Linked DNA regions of Cellulophaga algicola DSM 14237. The protein of the gene in region 1 interacts with the protein of each later gene in a pairwise test. Links are inferred from orthologs where the notes say so. Each region holds a gene or a part of one and is shown on either strand. Other genes may lie near its edges. The genes, in order: CELAL_RS05115 and ligA.

Region 1 (10,938 bases):
TATAAGGTTAATTTCTCTAAGTTTCAAAAATAAAAAACTAAGCTATAGTATTGCTTGTGTAGCACTATGCTTTTTTTCCTGCAAAGAAGAATTGAAATCTGATAGTTTGATGGCCAATGTAAGCTGGCAAAAGAACTTACTAATCAGTATCTCTTAAAAAATGAAGTAATTTTTAAATTATTTAATAAAGAAAACCCAAAGTCTCTTTTAAGAGAACTCTTTAATACAAACAAAAAGGACTGCGATACAGACATTACCTAATACAGGTACAGAATCTTGTCATTATCAAACACAGCTTTCTATAAAATATGATAACAAAACTGAAATTTTAAAAGAAATCAAAACTAAGTCTATCGCTTTATTCTCCACTTATTTTGATGAGATTGTATCTGAAAGCACCATTAAATATGAGGTTTTTAACTCTTCCAAAAAAAATAGATACGATGTTAAAATTAAGAAAAGCAAGGATATAGAACTTCTCAGATGCATAGTACACATCATGCGCTTACACACCTATGAACAAACTGTAAAAATCTTAGACATAAAAAAGGTTCCTTAAGTAAAGGAACCTTTTTTATTATCTATTAAAAGTTATATTACCTTCTTCCTCCAAATACTTGTAAAGCCCAATATGCAAGAGTAGCAACGGAACCAATAGCCGCTACTAAATAGGTTCTTGCAGCCCATTTCAAAGCATCTTCTGCGCCAGCATATTCATCTGGAGCTAACATATTTGTATTCTTTAACCATGCCAATGCACGATGGCTTGCATCATATTCTACGGGTAAGGTAACTAAACTAAAAATCGTAGCAAAACTCATCATAACTAGACCTGCGACTGCGACATAATACCCAATTCCAAATCCAGCAGCTGCACCTAACATTAGTCCACCAAATACGATCCACATAGACATGCTAGAGGTAACGTTTACAATAGGAACTAATTTAGATCGTAAGCCTAACCATTGATAGGCTTGCGCATGTTGTACCGCATGACCACATTCGTGAGCCGCAACTGCTGCCGCAGAAGCATTACGCTGATTATAGACCCCTTCACTTAAATTTACAGTCTTATTTGAAGGATTATAATGGTCTGTTAACATGCCCGGTGTAGAAATTACTTTTACATCACGAATACCATTATCCGCTAGCATTTTTTCAGCAATTTCTGCACCGCTCATGCCATTTCTTAAATGTATTTTTGAGTATTGCTCAAATTTGCTTTTCAGCTTCCTGCTTACTAACCAACTAACTAATGCAATCGCTCCTATTAATATATAATATCCGTACATAATTTTTTATTTTAAAACTTAAATATAGCAAAGATTCTTTGCTATACTATACTAACGCAAAAATCCCGCCAAAATTTTCCAACACGTAAATGTGGAAAATTTGGCAGGACTTTAAAACTTTTGAGAATGAATTAGCTTAAGAAGCCCATTCAAATGCCTCAATAATTTCTTTATAAACTACTTCACCTTCAGAAATATTTAAACCTTTCTGTAGTCCCGGATCAGAAGCTAATGCTTTTTTCCAACCCATATTAGCAATCTTAATAGCGTAAGCTGTAGTTACGTTAGTAAGCGCTATAGTAGAAGTATAAGGTACCGCACCTGGCATATTTGCAACAGAATAATGTACAATTTCATCTATAATATAAATAGGATCTTCATGCGTTGTAGGTCTTGTTGTTTCTACACAACCTCCTTGATCTACAGCAACATCTACAATAACAGCACCAGACTTCATGGTTTTTAGCATGTCTCTAGTAATTAAATTTGGCGCTTTTTTACCTTTAAGTAAAACACCACCAATTATAAGATCATGTGTTTGTACAAATTCTCTAATGTTGTATTCGTTAGAAAATAACGTAGTACAGTTATTTGGTAAAACGTCATTTGCATAACGCAAACGTTTCATGTCAACATCCAAAATAGTTACCTGAGCACCTAAACCAGATGCCATTTTAGCAGCTTGCATACCTACTACCCCTGCACCAAGTATTAAAACTTTTCCTGGAGGAACTCCTGGTACACCACCTAATAATAGTCCACGACCTTTTACTGGTTTTTCTAAATATTTTGCCCCTTGTTGGATAGACATTCTACCAGCAACTTCAGACATTGGCGTTAATAATGGTAAGCCACCATCTTTATCTTCTACTGTTTCATAAGCAATACAGACAGCACCACTTTCTATCATAGCCTTAGTTAAAGGCTCGCTTGAAGCAAAATGGAAGTATGTGAATACAATTTGTCCTTTTTTAATAAGGCTGTATTCTTCCTGAATAGGTTCTTTAACCTTTACAATCATTTCAGCGATAGCATATACCTCTTCAATGGTTTCAAGAATTGTAGCTCCAGCATCTACATAAGCTTCATCTAAGAAACCACTATTATCACCTGCTGTTGACTGTACAAATACTTCATGGTTGTGTTTTACAAGTTCAAAAACACCACCTGGAGTCATTCCTACACGACTCTCATTGTTTTTAATTTCCTTAGGGATACCTATTTTCATTTGCTTTGTATATTAAAACTTTCGTTAAAAAAGATAAATCTCTGTAAGATATGAATTTGATAATCAGATTATAGCAAGAAATTTATAATAAAAAACAAACTAAAAAAGACAAAGGCAAATATTAAGTTTTTTCAACAAACAAATTAATTCGCCAATGTCAATTTTAATTATAATTAGTCGCGTCAAATTTGCTACAAATAGTTATAATAAAAAAACAAAAACCAGTAAAATTGTGATGGTTTAGCTAATAATCAAACTTTTAACAATAAGCCCTGTATTGTTTTGCTGAAATTATAAAATTGATGCTTAAAATTCAGATTTTCGAATAAAGTGTTACAGAATTGTCAACCTTAAACAAACTACGAAGAAAAAACACCAATCTACTGCATTTACTGCTGCAGATTGGTGTTAAATAAAATTTACCCTACTATATTGATAATTTTACCAGGAACAATAATTACCTTTTTAGGTGCTCTTCCTGCTAATTGTTGTATTGTTTTTTCATGAGCCATTACTGCTTCTTCTATCTGATCTTTAGTAAAATCCATCGGAAGCTCTAATTTAAAACGCATTTTTCCATTAAAAGAAACTGGATATTCTTTACTACTCTCTACTAAATGTGATGCTTCAAACTTTGGAAACGGTGCTGTAGCAATAGATGCTGTATGTCCTAATTTACTCCATAATTCTTCCGCGATATGTGGTGCGTAAGGCGATACTAAAACAATTAACGCCTCTAGCACTTCTCTACTCGTACATTTCTGTGCAGACAGTTCATTTACCGCAATCATAAAGGTAGATACCGAGGTATTAAATGAGAAATTCTCAATATCTTCTTGTACTTTCTTTATGGTTTTATGCAAAGTTTTTAAATCCTCCCCCGACCCCTCCGAAGGAGGGGTGTTTGTTACGTAAAAAGCTCCATTTTCTCCAGAATGGTACAAACGCCATAATTTTTTAAGAAAACCATGAGTACCTGTAATACCAGCTGTATTCCAAGGCTTAGATTGCTCTAATGGCCCTAAAAACATCTCATACAAACGCAAACTGTCTGCCCCATACTCTACACAAATACTATCCGGACTTACCACATTGTATTTAGATTTAGACATTTTTTCTACTTCGCGAGAAACTTTAAATTCCCCTCCCGACCTCCCCGAAGGGGAGGAGTTCTCATCGTAAAACTCACCATTGTCCAAAATAAAAGTAGCATCCTTATACTCTTTCCTCCAATTTTTAAACATTTCAACATCTAATTCATCTGAAGCATTTACAAACGATACATCAACGTGCGTTTCGTAATAATTTCTGGAATTATTCTCAATTACAACTTTTCCTTTTAAATTTAATTTCTCTATTTCTTTTTCAATTATAGAGGTTAGCTTCTTATCAATCGATAAAACAAAATCATTATGTTCTTGTTCTTCGTTATTTTTAACATCTCCATAATAAACCCTAATGAGCTTAATTACGTCATTAGAAATAAATGTATTTTCTAAAATCTTATATTTATCACTCAATTCATCAATTAAATCCAACTCTTCTTGTGTAAGATCCACATCAGAAAATCTTGAAATATTATAACCCACTCTATGAACAAAAGCACTTGTCCCCGTAATCATTCCTTGATTGATCAGTTTTTTAGCAAACTCGTTTTTAGGCACTACCCCTTTATCAAACAAGAATTTTTGCCAAAAACGAGCATATAATAAATGTCCTGTTGCATGCTCACTACCACCAATGTATAAATCTACATCTTGCCAATAGTCCATCGCCTCTTTAGAGAATATTTCATTCTCATTATTGGGGTCCATATAGCGGTTAAAGTAGAAACTACTCCCCGCCCAACCTGGCATGGTATTTAATTCTAAGGGCCACACCGTGGCGTTATTTATCTTACTGTTATCTACAACCTGGTTAGAAACCGTGTCCCAGGCCCAAACGGTAGCATTCCCTAATGGTGGCTCACCAGTTTCGGTGGGTAAATATTTTTCTACTTCTGGTAATGCAATTGGTAAATGCTTCGCATCTATCATTTGCGGCATACCATCTACATAATATACTGGGAAAGGTTCTCCCCAATACCGTTGTCTGCTAAAAACAGCATCACGCAAACGGTAGTTAATTTTCCCTTTTCCTTGTCCTATTTTTTCCAATTCATAAATTGCTAATTTCATCGCTTTTTTATACGGCAATCCGCTTAAGAAATCAGAATTTGCAATTACAGTTTTATCTTTATCAGCATGTGCTTCTTCAGAAATATCTACGCCTTCAAATACATTAGGAATAGCTATATTGAATTTTTTAGCAAAATCATAATCACGCTGATCACCACAAGGCACTGCCATAACCGCTCCTGTACCGTATCCTGCTAAAACATAATCACCAATCCAAATCGGAATCGGCTCTTTGGTAAAAGGATGCTCTGCATAAGCCCCCGTGAATACTCCTGAAATGGTTTTAACATCTGCCATACGCTCCCGCTCGCTACGTTTTGCGGTTGCCTCAATATATGCATCTACCGCTGCTTTCTGCTCTGGAGTGGTTATTTTAGCTACCAACTCATGCTCTGGCGCCAGCGTCATAAAAGAAACTCCGAAAATAGTATCAGGGCGCGTGGTAAACACATCAATCCCCCTAACCCCCGAAGGGGGAACTTCCTTGCTAATTGCAAGCTCATTTGTTATACTTTTTAAGACTGTGTCTAAATCTCCTATAACTTCTTCATTCGTAAAACGAATGACTTTAAAACCTCTAGCATTTAAAACATCTGTACGTACTTGATCTGCCTCTTTTTGAGTATCATGAATAGCCCCATCAACCTCAATAACTAATTTCTTAGAAAGGCATACAAAATCAACTATGAAATCAGCAATTAGATGTTGTCTTCTAAATTTATCTCCACTATTTTTCCCTTTCAAACTTTCCCACAACACAGCTTCTGCCTCTGTAGGATTATTTCGCATCTCTTTAGCTTTTTCCAATAATAAATGCGAATTATTACCCCCAGTCATATACCCAGGAGCAGTTCCCTTTCCTTCGGAGGGGGCTAGGGGGAGGATTTGAAACGTTACTGAAGCACCTTGACTTCTACCAATCCAATTGGTTTGTGAATCTTTAAGCGGTTGTGGCCAATCTACCGTAGTCAAATCATCTAACAAACGTTGTGCATATGCAGAAATTCGCATACTCCATTGTGTCATTTTTTTACGGATAACAGGGTGACCACCGCGTTCTGAAACTCCGTTTACAATCTCATCATTTGCTAAAACCGTACCTAATTCTGGGCACCAGTTCACTTCAGTTTCAGCCAAATATGTTAACCTATATTGTAAAAGTAATTCTTGTTGCTTTTTAGTGTCAAATGCTTTCCACTCCTCTGCCGTAAAAGCAATAATATCTTCATCAGAAACAGCATTTACTGTTGCATTACCTTCTTTTTCAAAAAGAGCAATCAATGTAATTATGTCTTCTGCCTTATTAGAATTATTATTATACCAAGAGTTGAACAACTGAATAAAAATCCACTGTGTCCATTTATAATACTCCGGAGTAGACGTACGTACTTCTCTACTCCAATCAAAAGAGAAACCAATTTTATCTAATTGCTCTCTATATCTTTTAATATTAGTTGCTGTAGTTGTTGCTGGATGCTGCCCTGTTTGAATAGCATATTGTTCTGCTGGCAAGCCAAAAGAATCATATCCCATTGGGTGCAATACATTAAACCCCTTATGTCTTTTATAACGTGCATAAATATCACTAGCAATATACCCTAACGGATGCCCAACATGGAGTCCTGCTCCAGAAGGATAAGGAAACATATCTAAGACATAAAACTTTTCTTTATCAGAATTGTTCTCTGCTTTAAACGTTTGGTTTTCTGCCCAATATTTTTGCCATTTGGCTTCAATTTCTGTGAAATCGTAGTTCATTATATAAAGTTTGTTTAAACCCTGATGGTTTTAATGCGGAGCAAAAATACCTTTATTATGGGAAAAAGGAAAAGATAATGGCCGCTTAGCATTAACAATTACATCAGAAACAAGAATTTAGACCTATAACCAACCTTATATTAGGTCACAAATTAACATGCATTATTGATTACTCAAATATGAAAACGACCTTTTTAAGCACTAAAAGCATCATTTATAGTAAAAAACAAGATATTATTAGCACAAAATGTTAACAGTGATTTCATATTAAATATACTTTCCTATTTTTACATATCGTTTTCACAAATTATGAGTAAATCTTTCGAGCGCTATCAACAACGTAAATTAATATCGAGCTATTTTTCTGTAGTCTTAAGCATAGGTCTTGTGCTTTTTCTATTAGGTATTTTAGGCTTATTGGTTTTAAATACAAAAAAACTAGCCGATCATTTTAAAGAACAAATAACCATCTCTGTCTTTTTAAAAGACAATGCAAAGCAGGTAGAAATAGACCAACTCCAGAAAAGCTTAGTCATGGCAGCATATACCAAAGCCGCTACCTACGTTTCTAAAGAAGAAGCAGCAGCACAGCACAGCGAAGATATTGGCGAAAATTTTCAAGATTTCCTAGGGTATAATCCACTAAAAAACTCCATTGATGTTCAATTAAATGCAGATTTTGTGACCCCAGAGCAACTAGAAGAAATAGCAACAGAAATTACAACCAAAGGATATGTAGAAGAAGTTAGCTATGACAAACCATTAATTGGTTTACTTAATGAAAATGTAAAACGAATTAGCTTCTGGATTTTAGTAGCCAGTAGCATTTTTACTTTTATTGCCGTTTTACTCATTAACAGCTCCATACGCCTGTCTATCTATTCCAAGCGTTTTATTATTAAAACGATGCAAATGGTAGGCGCTACCAAAGTGTTTATTCGCAAACCATTTATTTGGACAAATATTAAACTAGGCCTACTGGGCGCTATTTTAGCAATGCTCGCATTAGCCGGAGTTTTATACTATGTGAATGAAAATTTCCCAGAATTGGGCCTCATGGAAGACCCTATTATTCTCCTGATTCTTTTTTCTAGTGTTTTTATTTTAGGCTTGTTAATTTCACTTATTAGCACCTACTTTGCAACACAACGTTTTTTAAATCTAAGAACAGACGAATTATATTATTAAATTTGCAGCATGGCATACAAGAGCGACAATTCAAATCCGGATTCTAAAAAAGAATTTATCTTTCAAAATAAGAATTACACCTTCATGTTTATTGGCCTTGCTTTTATAGTAATAGGGTTTATATTAATGAGCGGCGGAGGTAGTGATGACCCTAACGTTTTTAATCCTGAAATATATAGTTTTAGAAGAATCCGTTTAGCACCAACGCTTGTCCTTATAGGCTTAGGTATAGAAATCTACGCTATTTTGTTGAACCCTCATAAGAAAAATTAATTGGAAGTTATAGACGCAATAATCCTCGGGATAATTCAAGGATTAACAGAATTTCTACCTGTTTCATCAAGTGGACATTTAGAATTAGGAAAAGCTATTTTAGGAGACCATTCTGTACCCGAAGAGAGCCTTTTATTCACGGTAGTTCTTCATTTTGCAACAGCATTGAGTACGCTTGTTGTTTTTAGAAAAGATGTTTGGGAATTACTTTGTGGACTTTTTCAATTTAAATGGAATGAAGAAACTCAATTCTCTATAAAAATTATTATTTCAATGCTACCAGCTGTTTTTGTTGGTTTGTTTTTTGAAAAACAATTAGAAAGCTTTTTTGGCGGCAATGTTCGCTTTGTAGGCTTCATGCTACTAGTTACTGCAGTACTTCTTTACTTAGCAGACAAAGCTAAAGACACGGATAAAAAAGTTAGTTTTAAAAGTGCCTTTTTGGTTGGTATTTCTCAAGCCATAGCCATGCTACCTGGTATCTCTAGAAGTGGAGCAACTATTTCTACCTCTGTATTATTAGGGGTTGATAAAACTAAAGCCGCACGTTTTTCATTTTTAATGGTAGTTCCTTTAATTTTTGGTAAGATTTTTAAAGACTTATTAGGAGGAGAACTTACTTTTGATGGAGACAATAATGTTGCTATGGGTGCCGGTTTTATTGCTGCATTTATCGCAGGATTAGGAGCTTGTACTTGGATGATTCAACTCGTTAAGAAAAGCAAGCTTTCCTATTTCGCTATTTATTGTTTAATAGTAGGGCTTATTGCCATCGCCTATGGATATTTAGCATAACACACACTTAAAAATAGCTATTGAAAACTAAAGAAGATTTTTTAGAAGGACAAACACTTTTGATTGACAAACCATTAGAATGGTCTTCTTTCCAAGCGGTTAATTCTATTAAATGGAGTATCCGAAGAAAATTTGAGCTTAAAAAAATAAAAGTTGGTCACGCGGGCACCTTAGATCCTTTAGCGACAGGATTGCTGTTAATTTGCACAGGGAAATCTACCAAAACAATTAACGAACTTCAAGGTCAAGCAAAAGAATATACAGGAACTATAACTTTAGGAGGTACCACACCTTCTTATGATTTAGAATCTGAAATTAATGAAACCTTTCCTACCGAACATATTACCGAGGCCTTAATAAAAGAAGCTACTCAGCAATTTTTAGGTGAAATTGAACAAGCGCCACCTATTTTTTCAGCTTTAAAAAAAGACGGAAAACGTTTGTATGAATATGCAAGAGAAGGTATTGAAGTAGAAATAAAAAAGCGGCCAATTACTATTCACGAATTTGAGATTACCGCTATTGAAGATAACATAGTATCTTTTAGAGTAGCATGCAGCAAAGGCACCTATATTAGGTCTTTAGCCCATGATTTTGGGATTGCCCTGAAATCTGGAGCACATTTATCATCACTTAGAAGAACCAAAATAGGGAATTACAACGTAGATAATGCTATAACCACAGAGGCATTTAATAAGTTATTAAATCCTGAATCTGAAGAAAATCTTTAGAAAAAGAGCATTTTCGTTGTTGTTCAACGATTTGATAAAATAATATTCTAAAAAAGTGGTTAATAGGAATATGAGTTTAAATAAAAGTCAACTTTCATTATTAATCACAATTTTTTCAATGGCCATAGTGGTGTTGGGTTTATACAACGTACATTTAGGTTCATCGGAAAAAGAAGAGTATGTAGTGGAATTAGCTTTACTTGAGGAAGATCCTGAAGAACTTTTAGACGAAGAGGAACAAGAACTACAAGACCAAAAAGAAGCAGAAGCTATTAAAAGTCACATGGCTTTTAATGAAACAGCTAAAGCGAGTCAAGGAAACCCAGAGCCTTTAAAGACATTAGAAGAATTAATGGAAGAAGCAGAAAATGCCTCTGACAGCGATGAACCTAACGAACTTCTAACATCTGATTCTGGCGCATATGCTGCAAATTTAAAAGAACTTAAAAAAAAGCGTCAAGAAGCAAAACAATTACTTGGTGAACGCGAAGCTCAGAAAGATGTACCTACTAATAATTTAGCAAAACGCAGGACATCTATCTCTTACTCCTTAATAGACAGAAACCACTACAACTTACCTGTACCCATTTACACATGTATTGAAGGCGGTAAAATTGTAGTTAATATTGTCGTAGATAGTCAAGGTACTGTAACAGATGCCAACTTTAATAAAAGCAGCTCTAGCACTAGCAATGGTTGCTTAATAGATAATGCTTTAGAATATGCCTATAAAGCATCTTTCAATAAATCTACAAAAGATAGCCAGAAAGGTACCATCACCTATTTATTCCAAGAGAAGGCCCGCTAATAAATCTTCCGCAGTATGTACCCCTTTATCTTTTGTATACCAAATTTGCAAATCTTGCTTAAATTCTGGCGTTAACGTCCCGTGTGTATTTTTATAATCATTAACCAATTGAGTTGCCTTAGAAGGTCTTGGACCCCACTCTGAAAATACAGTATTCGTAGCATCATCAATCATTATTAACTTAGGAATAGATAAGGTGCCATTGTACAAAAATTGATTCATCAATTCTAAGTTTTCATCACGGAGAATAACTTTAAAATCAATATTAGGATTGAGACTCGCTAATTTATTCATTACAGGCATAGTTTGCGCAGCATCACCACACCAGCTTTCTGTAAGTACCAACCAGGTAACTTTTCTTTGAACGCTCTCTATTTTTTCTATTATATCCTCTGAAAACTTAAGCGTTTTATCTAAACGTTTCATACGTTTATTATTAAGCAGGGTATAATCTGCAAGCGCTTCATTTTGAACGGTTCCTGTAGATTTTTTATCTACTACTAAATCTGAAACTGTAGTTCTATATTCTTGATAAGTCATTGCCTTAGCTAGGCTTGCCTTTAGTAATTCTGAAACTTCTTGGGAGTTCTTTTTGGTAGCTACGATATTCATGATTGTTTTATTTGGGGTAAAATTAATAGCTAAGTTTTATATAAAAACTGAGTTACATCATGTTTGTAGAAAAAAG
Region 2 (9,733 bases), 3.7 Mb from region 1 along the record:
TAGAAATAAAGAGAATGTATGTAACCCCCAACTTTAGAGGAAAAGGAGTGGCTTCTAAAATTTTAAAGGAACTAGAACAATGGTCTAGAGATTTAAAATACACAACTTGCATTTTAGAAACAGGAACCAGACAGCTAGAAGCGATAGCACTATACCATAAAAACTTTTACAAACAAATATCTAATTACGGTCCTTATAATGAAGCTGAAAATAGTCTTTGTTTTAAAAAAACAATATAACTTATTATACTTCGTAAATTAGTTATAGCTATAAAAAATCTTATTTTCCCACAAAAAAATCGCTATAAATGGTAGTTTTTTAAATATTTGGCATCATCTTTGCCTTACTATAAGTATTAATAATTAATTTTTAAACATGAGTAAAGGAACAGTAAAATTCTTCAATGACACTAAAGGTTTTGGTTTTATCACTGAAGATGGTGTAGACAGAGATCACTTTGTACACATCTCTGGATTAATTGACGAAATTCGTGAAGGCGATGTTGTTGAGTTTGATCTAGAAGAAGGTAAAAAAGGTTTAAATGCGGTAAACGTAAAAGTACTATAATATATACTTTCTAGAATTTACAAAGTCCCATTCATTAATTTGAATGGGACTTTTTTTTATAGTGTACTTTCTACTATTTCTTGTAACTCATCTTCTAAACTAATTATCGGATACGTTTTCCCTGCTTGTCTGTACCAGAATCCTGCATTAAATTCATCTCCTTCTTTTCTATGCAAATAGGCATGAATCCAATTTCCTAATGGTGTATGTAAATCTTGAGCAATTGCATGAGATTTCTGCCAATCATCTTTTGCAACATACCACAATGCCTGTAACCCTTCTGGCCAACTGTGATCTGGTTTACTTTCTTCTAAAGCATATTGAAAATCTGTGTAATTATTTGGTATCATTTTGCTAATTTTTTTACTAGTTTACCTACCGTTAATCCCTGAACAACAATGGAGAATACAACAACAACATATGTAATTACTAAAAATAAATCTCTATTCATATCTTCAGAAAGCCCTAGTGCTAAAGCAATAGAGATGCCACCGCGTAAACCTCCCCAAGTCATAATAACATTTGTATTCGGAACAAAATCTAGTTTCTTTTCAAAGATCCGGATAGGTAATACTAAGGAAATATAACGACATAACAATATAATTGGTATTGCAAACAAGCCGGCTATGATATAATTTATATTGAATGTAAGGACCAACATTTCCATTCCTATTAACACAAATAACAACGTATTCAAAAGAATATCAATCAATTCCCAAAATTTATCTACATATGTTTCTGTGGTTTCAGACATTGAACTGTCACGCAACGTATCATTACCCACTACTAAACCAGCTGTAACCATTGCTAACGGTGCCGATAAATGTAATTTTTGCGCTATAACAGTACCTACCATTACTGTAGCTAAAGTAATAATAACTTCAATATCATAATCATCTATAGATTTCATCAATCTATAGGTAACCCAACCCAGTAACAAACCTAAAATAATTCCTCCTATTACTTCTACTCCAAATAATTCTACAACATCTAAAGCTGTTATTGTTTCGGTAGACGGACTCGCAAATTGATATATTGTCAAAAACACAACAACCCCTACCCCATCATTAAATAGCGATTCTCCAACAATTTTTGTTTCTAATTTTTTTGGAACTCCCGCTTTTTTTAAAATTCCGAGTACAGCTATAGGATCTGTAGGAGATATTAAAGCCCCAAATAACAAACAGTGAATATACTTCACCTCTAAACCAAAAATTTGCAACAGATAGAACACCGCCGTTCCTACCAAAAATGTAGAGACGAGGACTCCCAATGTAGAAAATAGCAATATTGGCCCTCGTTGAACTTTTAACTGTTCAAAATTAGTATGTAAAGCCCCTGCAAAGAGCAAAAAACTCAACATAACATCCAATAAAATAGATTTAAAATCAATTTGAGTTATGATGTACTTTTCAGCATTTAGCAATGTATCATCAAAATAACTCAAGGCAAATACTCCCAATGTAAAAACAATGGTAATCAACATTAACCCAATGGTATTGGGTAGCTTAAAAAAACGAACATTTATATAGCCAAATAAGGCCGAAAGAAATACCAGAATGGCAATGATCACAAAATAATCCATAAATCTGTTTGGTTAGGTGTTTTGCAAAAATGCGATAAAACAAGATGGTATAATAATACAATGACTAAAAATTATCCCTCAAGAATACACTTATCTATTAAATCTTCCTGTAGTATTCCCTTCAAGAATACCCATTACTTCTTTAACTGTTGCAAAATTAACATCACCTTCATAGGTATGTTTTAAAGCACAAGCTGCACTAGCAAATTGCATTGCTTTATAATCGTCAAACTCTTGCAGTCCATAAATTAATCCAGCAGCAAAAGCATCTCCAGTACCAATTCTATCTACAATATGAGTAATATCTAAGTCTTCTGTTTCCCTAAACTCCTTACCATTCCACATTCTAGCTCTTATTTTATGCCAAGAAGAATTCAAAGAAGTTCTTATTTTATCAAACACTTTTTCGATAGAAGGAAAACGCTCCATTAATTGTTTACTCGCAGCAATAAAATCATCATTAGAATAACTATATGTTGTTTCTAATACTTCATTAATTTCATTTATACCACCAATAAAAATGGTGGAGTACTCTAACAACTCCGAAAGCACTTCTTTAGCATCCCTACCATATTTCCAGAGTCCACTTCTATAGGTTGGATCTGCCGTAATAGTAATTCCTTTTTTTCTTGCTAAAATTAAACCATCACGCAGGGTTTCATATCCACCTTGACATAATGCTGGCGTAATTCCTGTCCAATGAAACCAAGATGCTTTTTTTAAGGAAGATTCCCAATCTACCATAGAAGGCTGTATCTCGGAAAAAGAAGAATGCGATCTATTGTACGATATTGAACTAGGCCGCATTACCGCCCCTACTTCTAAAAAGTAAACTCCCAATGGCCTATTAGAACGAACAATAGAAGATGTATTTACATCAAACTTATTCAAATAAGAAATGGCTGTATCTCCGATAAAATCATTAGAAATACAACTGATATGTTTTACTTTTCCCCCAAAATTTGAGATGGAAATACCCACATTAATCTCTGTACCTCCAAAATAAAATTCTAAAGTATTTGATTGTATAAACTTCTTATTTCCTTCTGGCGATAAACGCATTAATACTTCTCCGAAAGTTATTGTTTGATTCATTACGAAAACGTTTGATGAATTGCGAAATTAAATAAGAATTATGCCTTTTTAATATAAAAGGTGAATTAATAACAAATGTTCTTACAATTGACGAGTAGCAACACATCAATTAAAAACGAAATGAATAGCGTTACTCATTTAGTTTATCCAGTTACGCTGTTAGAAATAAGAAAGATGCCTTGCACCATAACTTAAAAACAACACCTTATGAGAAGTCTTCTTTGGTTAGTAGTCGTTATTTGTATTGTTTCAAGGCCTTTAGAAATGTTAGGAGTCGTACCCGGAATTGGACCAAATTATTTAGCACCTATTCTGATGGTAATCGCAGTTGTAGTAATCCTTTACAATATAACCACAGGAAGAAAGCCAATATAAAAAATATATTGAAAATGATGTGTATTCCTAAATAGCCCCTACAGCTTATTAAAGGATTAAAATTAATTAGTTAAAGCTGAACAATGATATCATTGTTCAGCTTTTTGGATTTATACTGTTTTCTTTTAAGTTTATCTTAGTTTCATGATGCTAGCAATGCTAAAAACTCATCTTCACTAATAATAGCAACTCCCAAACTTTCTGCTTTTGTTCGTTTACTAGGCCCCATTTTATCTCCAGCTACTAAAAATGTAGTTTTGGAAGATACTGATGAGCCTACTTTCCCGCCATTATCTTCAATTAATTTTTTGAGCTCATCACGACTCACTTTCTCAAACACACCTGATACAACAAAGATTTGCCCTTTTAATTCTTCGGTCTGGTTTTCTAATTTATCTGCGGATAACTCAAACTGAACACCATAACTTTTTAAACGCTCAATAGTTTCTTGATTGGTTTCATTTTGAAAAAATTCAACCACGCTATTGGCTATACGCTCTCCGATCTCATCAACCTTTACCAATTCTTCTACTGAGGCAACTTTCAAAGCATCTATATTCTTATAGGCTTTAGCCAATTTTTTAGCTACGGTCTCTCCAACGAACCGGATTCCTAAAGCAAAAAGCACTCGTTCAAAAGGTATAGAAACTGACGCTTTTACTCCATTCACCAAATTTTCAGCAGATTTTCCAGCCATACGCTCTAAAGGCATTACTTGCTCTTTAGTTAAGGTATATAAATCAGCGTAATTTTTAATCAATTGCTCTTTATACAAAAGCGCTACTGTTTCACCACCTAAACCTTCAATATCCATGGCTTTACGTGAAATATAATGCTGAATTCTTCCTGTAATTTGTGGAGGACACCCATAGAAATTAGGACAAAAATGTTTAGCATCTCCTTCCGCACGCTCTAACTCCGCATTACACTCAGGACAATGATCTATATATTTTGTGGGTACAGAATTACTTGGACGTTGTGCAAAATCTACTCCCACAATTTTTGGAATAATTTCTCCTCCTTTTTCAACAAAAACCGTATCTCCTTCGCGAATATCAAATTTCGCTATTTGATCTGCATTGTGCAGGGAAGCTCTTTTTACCGTAGTTCCTGCTAATAGTACAGGTACTAAATTAGCGACGGGAGTAATAGCTCCTGTTCTCCCTACTTGATACGTAATCTCATTTAAAAGCGTAGCAACCTGCTCTGCTTTAAATTTATATGCCATTGCCCAACGTGGCGATTTAGACGTGTACCCCAATTCTTCTTGGTACTGCAAGCTATTCACTTTAATAACCACACCATCTGTTTCGTATGGCAGTTCATGTCTATGAATATCCCAATATTCTACGAAAGCCATCACTTCATCGGTTGACTTGCAAAGTTGGGCTACCGTTGGCACTTTAAAACCCCAAACCCTCGCTTTTTCTAGCATTTGAAACTGCGATTCAATTCCTGTTTTCTCTCCTACAATACCATACAACAAGCATTCTAATGGTCGTTGTGCCACCAAAGCGCTATCTTGAAGCTTTAAGCTTCCCGATGCAGTATTCCTAGGATTCATATACGGGTCTTCCCCATTTTCTATACGTTCTGCATTCATTTTCGCAAAACCTTCAAAAGGTAAAACAATCTCTCCACGAATATCAAATTTGGGAGGATAATCACCTTTCAATTGTAATGGGATAGATTTAATTGTTTTTATATTATTAGTAACATCATCTCCTTGAAAACCATCGCCACGCGTAAGCGCACGCACCAACTGTCCGTTTTCATAGGTGATGCTTATAGAGGCACCATCATACTTAAGCTCACAAGTAAATGCTACAGGTACATCTCCTAAATTACGCTGAATTCGCTTTTCCCATTCTTCTAGATCTTCTTTAGAATAACTATTGTCTAAGGAATACATGCGACTGTCATGCACTATAGTTTTAAAATTTTTAGTAACCATACCGCCAACACGTAAACTAGGTGAGGTTGCATCATAAAACTCAGGATGTTTTTCTTCTAGATCTTGCAATTCTTTCAATTGCATGTCAAAATCATAATCAGATATCGTTGGAGTATCTAATACGTAATAATTGTAATTATGTTCTCGAAGTCCTATTCTTAGTGCTTCTATTTTTTGTTTACTCTCCATTTAAAACGATGGGTTATTTTATTTTTTTATTCCTTTCAACATTCGGTCATTACCAAACACATCTTGTCGCAGTTCAATATCAGAAAAATTATGTTCTCCTAAAAGAAGTTCGGTTTCTTTTCCTAAATATTGGTTAATTTCAAAATATAACTTACCTTTTTTTACCAAATTATGAGCCGCAAAATCAGTTATTTTTTTGTAAAATAATAAAGGGTTATTGTCTGCCACAAACAAAGCCAACCCTGGTTCATACTTTAATACATTAGCATTCATGGCCGCCTTTTCTAATTCACGCACGTAAGGCGGATTAGACACTATAATATCAAATTCTTCCTGCAAGGTTTCTATATCTAAAATACTTTCTTGGATAAAGTCGATAGCAACCTTATTTAACCTTGCATTCTGCTTTGCTACTGCAATAGCTTTTCCTGAAACATCTAAGGTATATACTTTCGAGTTTGGTAAATGTTTAGCCAGCGAGATAGGGATACATCCACTTCCAGTGCCTATGTCTAATATTTTTAATTTAGAGTGATGATCTTCAATATCGCCTAAAATCCAACGAACCAATTCTTCCGTCTCAGGTCTTGGTATCAACACATGTTCATTAACTATAAATTCCAAATCCATAAATTCCGTTTTACCAATAATATATTGAACAGGAACATGAAGTTTTAATTTACTCAAAGCTTCAAACAAAGGAGATTCATCTTCTTTAGCAACAATTAAATTAGGCTCCATTGCTAATACGAAGCGTTGTAACCCTAAATAATGTTCTATAAGCATATAAAAAAAACTATTTACTTCTTCTTTTTGATATGAAGCATCTAGCTCTTGGTGAAATATATTTTTAATTTCTTTTAAAAGCATACCCTCTTATTTTAAATCCTTCAACATCCAAACGGGACAAGAGAAATGACCTGTATTTCCCATAGGAGCTTCTAAATATTCAAAACCAGATTTCTTATATAATTTCTGAGCCGCTTCCATATAAGGCATCGTTTCTAAATACATTTTATCAAAACCATATTCTTTTGCTTTCTCTATGCAAGCATTTATCATTTGCGCCCCTACTCCTTTTCCTCTCGCTGCTTCTAAAAAATACATTTTCTGAAGCTCACATACATTGCCTTCATAATTTTCTAATTGTGCAATGCCACAACACCCAATAACTTCATGGTTTTCTTCTACCACAAAATAAGTTGCTTTAGGAACATTATAATTCTCAAACATATGATCTAGTGCTTTATCGGCATATGCCGTACCTACTTTTGGCACTCCTAAATCTACCAATACTTTACGAACAACTTTTGCTACGTCTGCATTATCTTTTTGTTGAATTTCCCGAATTGTAATACTTCCCATAATTTCCTAAAACGATATCTATATAATATCCTATTTTTGCGACGTGAAGATACATGAATTTTATATTTTACGTTGCATACAAATTGCTCAAAACGGTTTAGGAACTACAGCTCCCAACCCAATGGTTGGTGCTGTTATCGTGCATGAAAATAAAATTATAGGGGAAGGTTACACAAGTCCATATGGCGGCCCACATGCTGAAGTAAACGCTATTAATGCAGTTGCAGACAAAAACTTGCTTGTAAACGCAACAATATATGTAACCCTTGAACCCTGTTCTCACCATGGTAAAACGCCTCCTTGTGCAGATTTGATTATTAAACACAAAATTAAAAATGTTGTCGTGGGACTTTTAGATCCGCATGAAAAAGTAGCAGGTCAGGGTATTCAAAAACTAAAAGATGCTGGATGTACTGTTACTGTTGGTGTTTTAGAAAACGAATGCAGAGAACACCACAAACGTTTTTTAACTTTTCAAGAAAAAAATAGACCTTATATTATTTTAAAATGGGCAGAAACAGCAGATGGTTTTATTGCTCCAGAATTAGCCCTAAGAACTAAAGAAAAACAACCTTTTTGGATTACCAATACGTACTCTAGACAACTTGTACATCAATGGCGAGCAGAAGAACAAGCCATTTTAGTAGGTACCCATACTGTACTAGCAGATAATCCGAAATTAGATGTACGCAGTTGGACAGGCAAGAACCCAACACGGATTATTTTAGATCGGAATTTAAAAATTAATACTACTTTTCATGTAGTAGATAAAAGTATAAAAACCATTATTTTTACTGAGATTTTAGAGGAGTCACGGTACCAAAGTGAGGTAATTTATATTCCGATAGATTTCAAAAAAAATATAGCTTCTCAAATCTGTACAGCACTTTACCTTCAAAATATACAAAGTGTTATTATAGAAGGTGGCTTGCAAACCCTACAAACTTTCATTGCAGAAAACTTATGGGATGAAGCCCGCATATTTAAAGGGAATTCTTTATTTAAACGCGGTGTAAAAGCGCCTATAATAGCTACTAGAACTTTGAAAGAAACTAGAAACATAGAAAAAGACATTTTAAACCTATATTACAATGATTAAGAATATAATTTTTGATTTTGGAGATATTTTCATCAACCTAGATAAACCCGCAGTTTTTAAAGCCCTAACTAAAGTTGGTTACACTGAAATTACACCGGAATTAGATGAAATTTTTAAAACCTACGAAATGGGTTTACTAACTTCTGATGATTTTATATTAAAACTTAAAAAGATTTTCCCAAGTGCTACTTCGAAAGAAATTAAAGACGCATGGAATAGTATCCTTTTAGATTTCCCTGAAAACCGATTACTATTTCTAGAGCTATTGGCTTCCGAAAAGAAATATCGGTTATTTTTATTGAGTAACACCAATGAAATTCATATTGATCACGCCATAGAATATATGGGGGCAGATCGGTTTAATAGATTTAAAGCCTGTTTTGAAAAATTTTACTTGTCTCACGAAATAAATTTAAGAAAACCTAACAAAGATATTTACGAATTTGTTTTATCAGAAAACAATCTTATTGCTGAAGAAACTTTTTTTGTGGATGACACTAAAGAAAACACAGACACTTCGTCTGCATTAGGAATTAAAAGTTGGAATTTAATAGTAGGTAAAGAAGATATTACGCAATTAAAGAGCAAATTGTAGATGATCGATTTAATATTATGCATCCTCTTTTCTAGTTCACTCTTTGTGATCTTTAAACTTTATAATACGTATAAAGTCCAAACCCTTTTTGCAATAATCACCAACTATTTTGTTGCAGCTATTTTTTCAATTTTCTTTTACGAAGAGTCTATAGATTTTTCAACACTACCCAGTAAAGCCTGGTTTTTGCCCACTATAAGCCTTGGTTTTTTATTTATATTAGTTTTCTATATTACCGCAAAAACATCACAACAAATTGGTGTTTCTGTAGCCTCTGTATCTTCTAAAATGTCATTAGTTATTCCTGTACTTGCAGGTGTAATCTTGTATAAAGAAGAACTAGGAACACTTAAAATAGTCGGAATAATTCTAGCACTCATTGCTGTATATTTTGCCTCTTTAAAAGACCGCACAATTACTGTAAAGACAGGAACGCTAGTACTACCTTTGCTTTTATTTCTGGGATCTGGATTCGTAGATACCAGTATTAAATACATACAAACCACCTACGTATCTAAACAAGAATTTCCTTTTTTTTGCACTGTAGTGTTTACATCTGCTGGAATTTTTGGGGTCCTCTTCATTTTAATAAGGTCATTTAAAGTACCTTTAAAAATAAATTATCGAAATATTTTAGGCGGAATAGTTCTTGGAATTTTCAATTATTTAACCTTACATTTTTTATTACGGGCTTTACAAAACGACTTTTCTGATAGCTCTTCTATTTTTACCATTAATAATGTGGCAACCGTATTGTTTTCTACCCTTTTAGGTATTCTACTCTTTAAGGAAAAATTAATTCCCAAAAATTGGATTGGAATTGGATTAGCCGTAATTAGCATTATAATAGTAGCTTTGTTCTAATGAAATTAGCCTCAGACACCTATAAAACACTTTCGAAACCATCAG

Evidence for each region.
Region 2: the proteins of CELAL_RS05115 (region 1) and ligA interact in binary tests that used the Escherichia coli proteins (3 or more experiments, as listed by UniProt). The link is inferred for Cellulophaga algicola DSM 14237 from one-to-one orthologs.

What each region holds. Positions count from the first base shown.
Region 1 is NC_014934.1:1,190,834-1,201,771, forward strand. The notes cover bases 2,740-6,848. They hold CELAL_RS05115 (leucine--tRNA ligase), read right to left. Parts: upstream 6,456-6,848; coding sequence 2,940-6,455; downstream 2,740-2,939. Other genes in these bases: CELAL_RS05120 (cell division protein FtsX), read left to right, coding at 6,765-6,848. Also shown: CELAL_RS05100 (Lrp/AsnC ligand binding domain-containing protein), read left to right, coding at 1-5; CELAL_RS05105 (zinc metallopeptidase), read right to left, coding at 597-1,292; ald (alanine dehydrogenase), read right to left, coding at 1,429-2,520; more of CELAL_RS05120, read left to right, coding at 6,849-7,643; CELAL_RS05125 (DUF3098 domain-containing protein), read left to right, coding at 7,653-7,916; CELAL_RS05130 (undecaprenyl-diphosphate phosphatase), read left to right, coding at 7,917-8,711; tRNA pseudouridine(55) synthase TruB, read left to right, coding at 8,732-9,442; CELAL_RS05140 (energy transducer TonB family protein), read left to right, coding at 9,513-10,250; CELAL_RS05145 (thioredoxin family protein), read right to left, coding at 10,227-10,862.
Region 2 is NC_014934.1:4,877,542-4,887,274, forward strand. Bases 3,266-6,169 are described here. They hold ligA (NAD-dependent DNA ligase LigA), read right to left. Parts: upstream 5,766-6,169; coding sequence 3,765-5,765; downstream 3,266-3,764. Other genes in these bases: CELAL_RS22250 (lmo0937 family membrane protein), read left to right, coding at 3,455-3,622; prmC (peptide chain release factor N(5)-glutamine methyltransferase), read right to left, coding at 5,784-6,169. In the rest of the region: CELAL_RS21190 (GNAT family N-acetyltransferase), read left to right, coding at 1-239; CELAL_RS21195 (cold-shock protein), read left to right, coding at 376-567; CELAL_RS21200 (hypothetical protein), read right to left, coding at 624-917; CELAL_RS21205 (cation:proton antiporter), read right to left, coding at 914-2,152; CELAL_RS21210 (sugar kinase), read right to left, coding at 2,243-3,247; more of prmC, read right to left, coding at 6,170-6,635; CELAL_RS21225 (GNAT family N-acetyltransferase), read right to left, coding at 6,642-7,130; bifunctional diaminohydroxyphosphoribosylaminopyrimidine deaminase/5-amino-6-(5-phosphoribosylamino)uracil reductase RibD, read left to right, coding at 7,174-8,229; CELAL_RS21235 (HAD hydrolase-like protein), read left to right, coding at 8,222-8,824; CELAL_RS21240 (DMT family transporter), read left to right, coding at 8,825-9,688; CELAL_RS21245 (IMPACT family protein), read left to right, coding at 9,688-9,733. UniProt on the Escherichia coli protein: DNA ligase that catalyzes the formation of phosphodiester linkages between 5'-phosphoryl and 3'-hydroxyl groups in double-stranded DNA using NAD as a coenzyme and as the energy source for the reaction.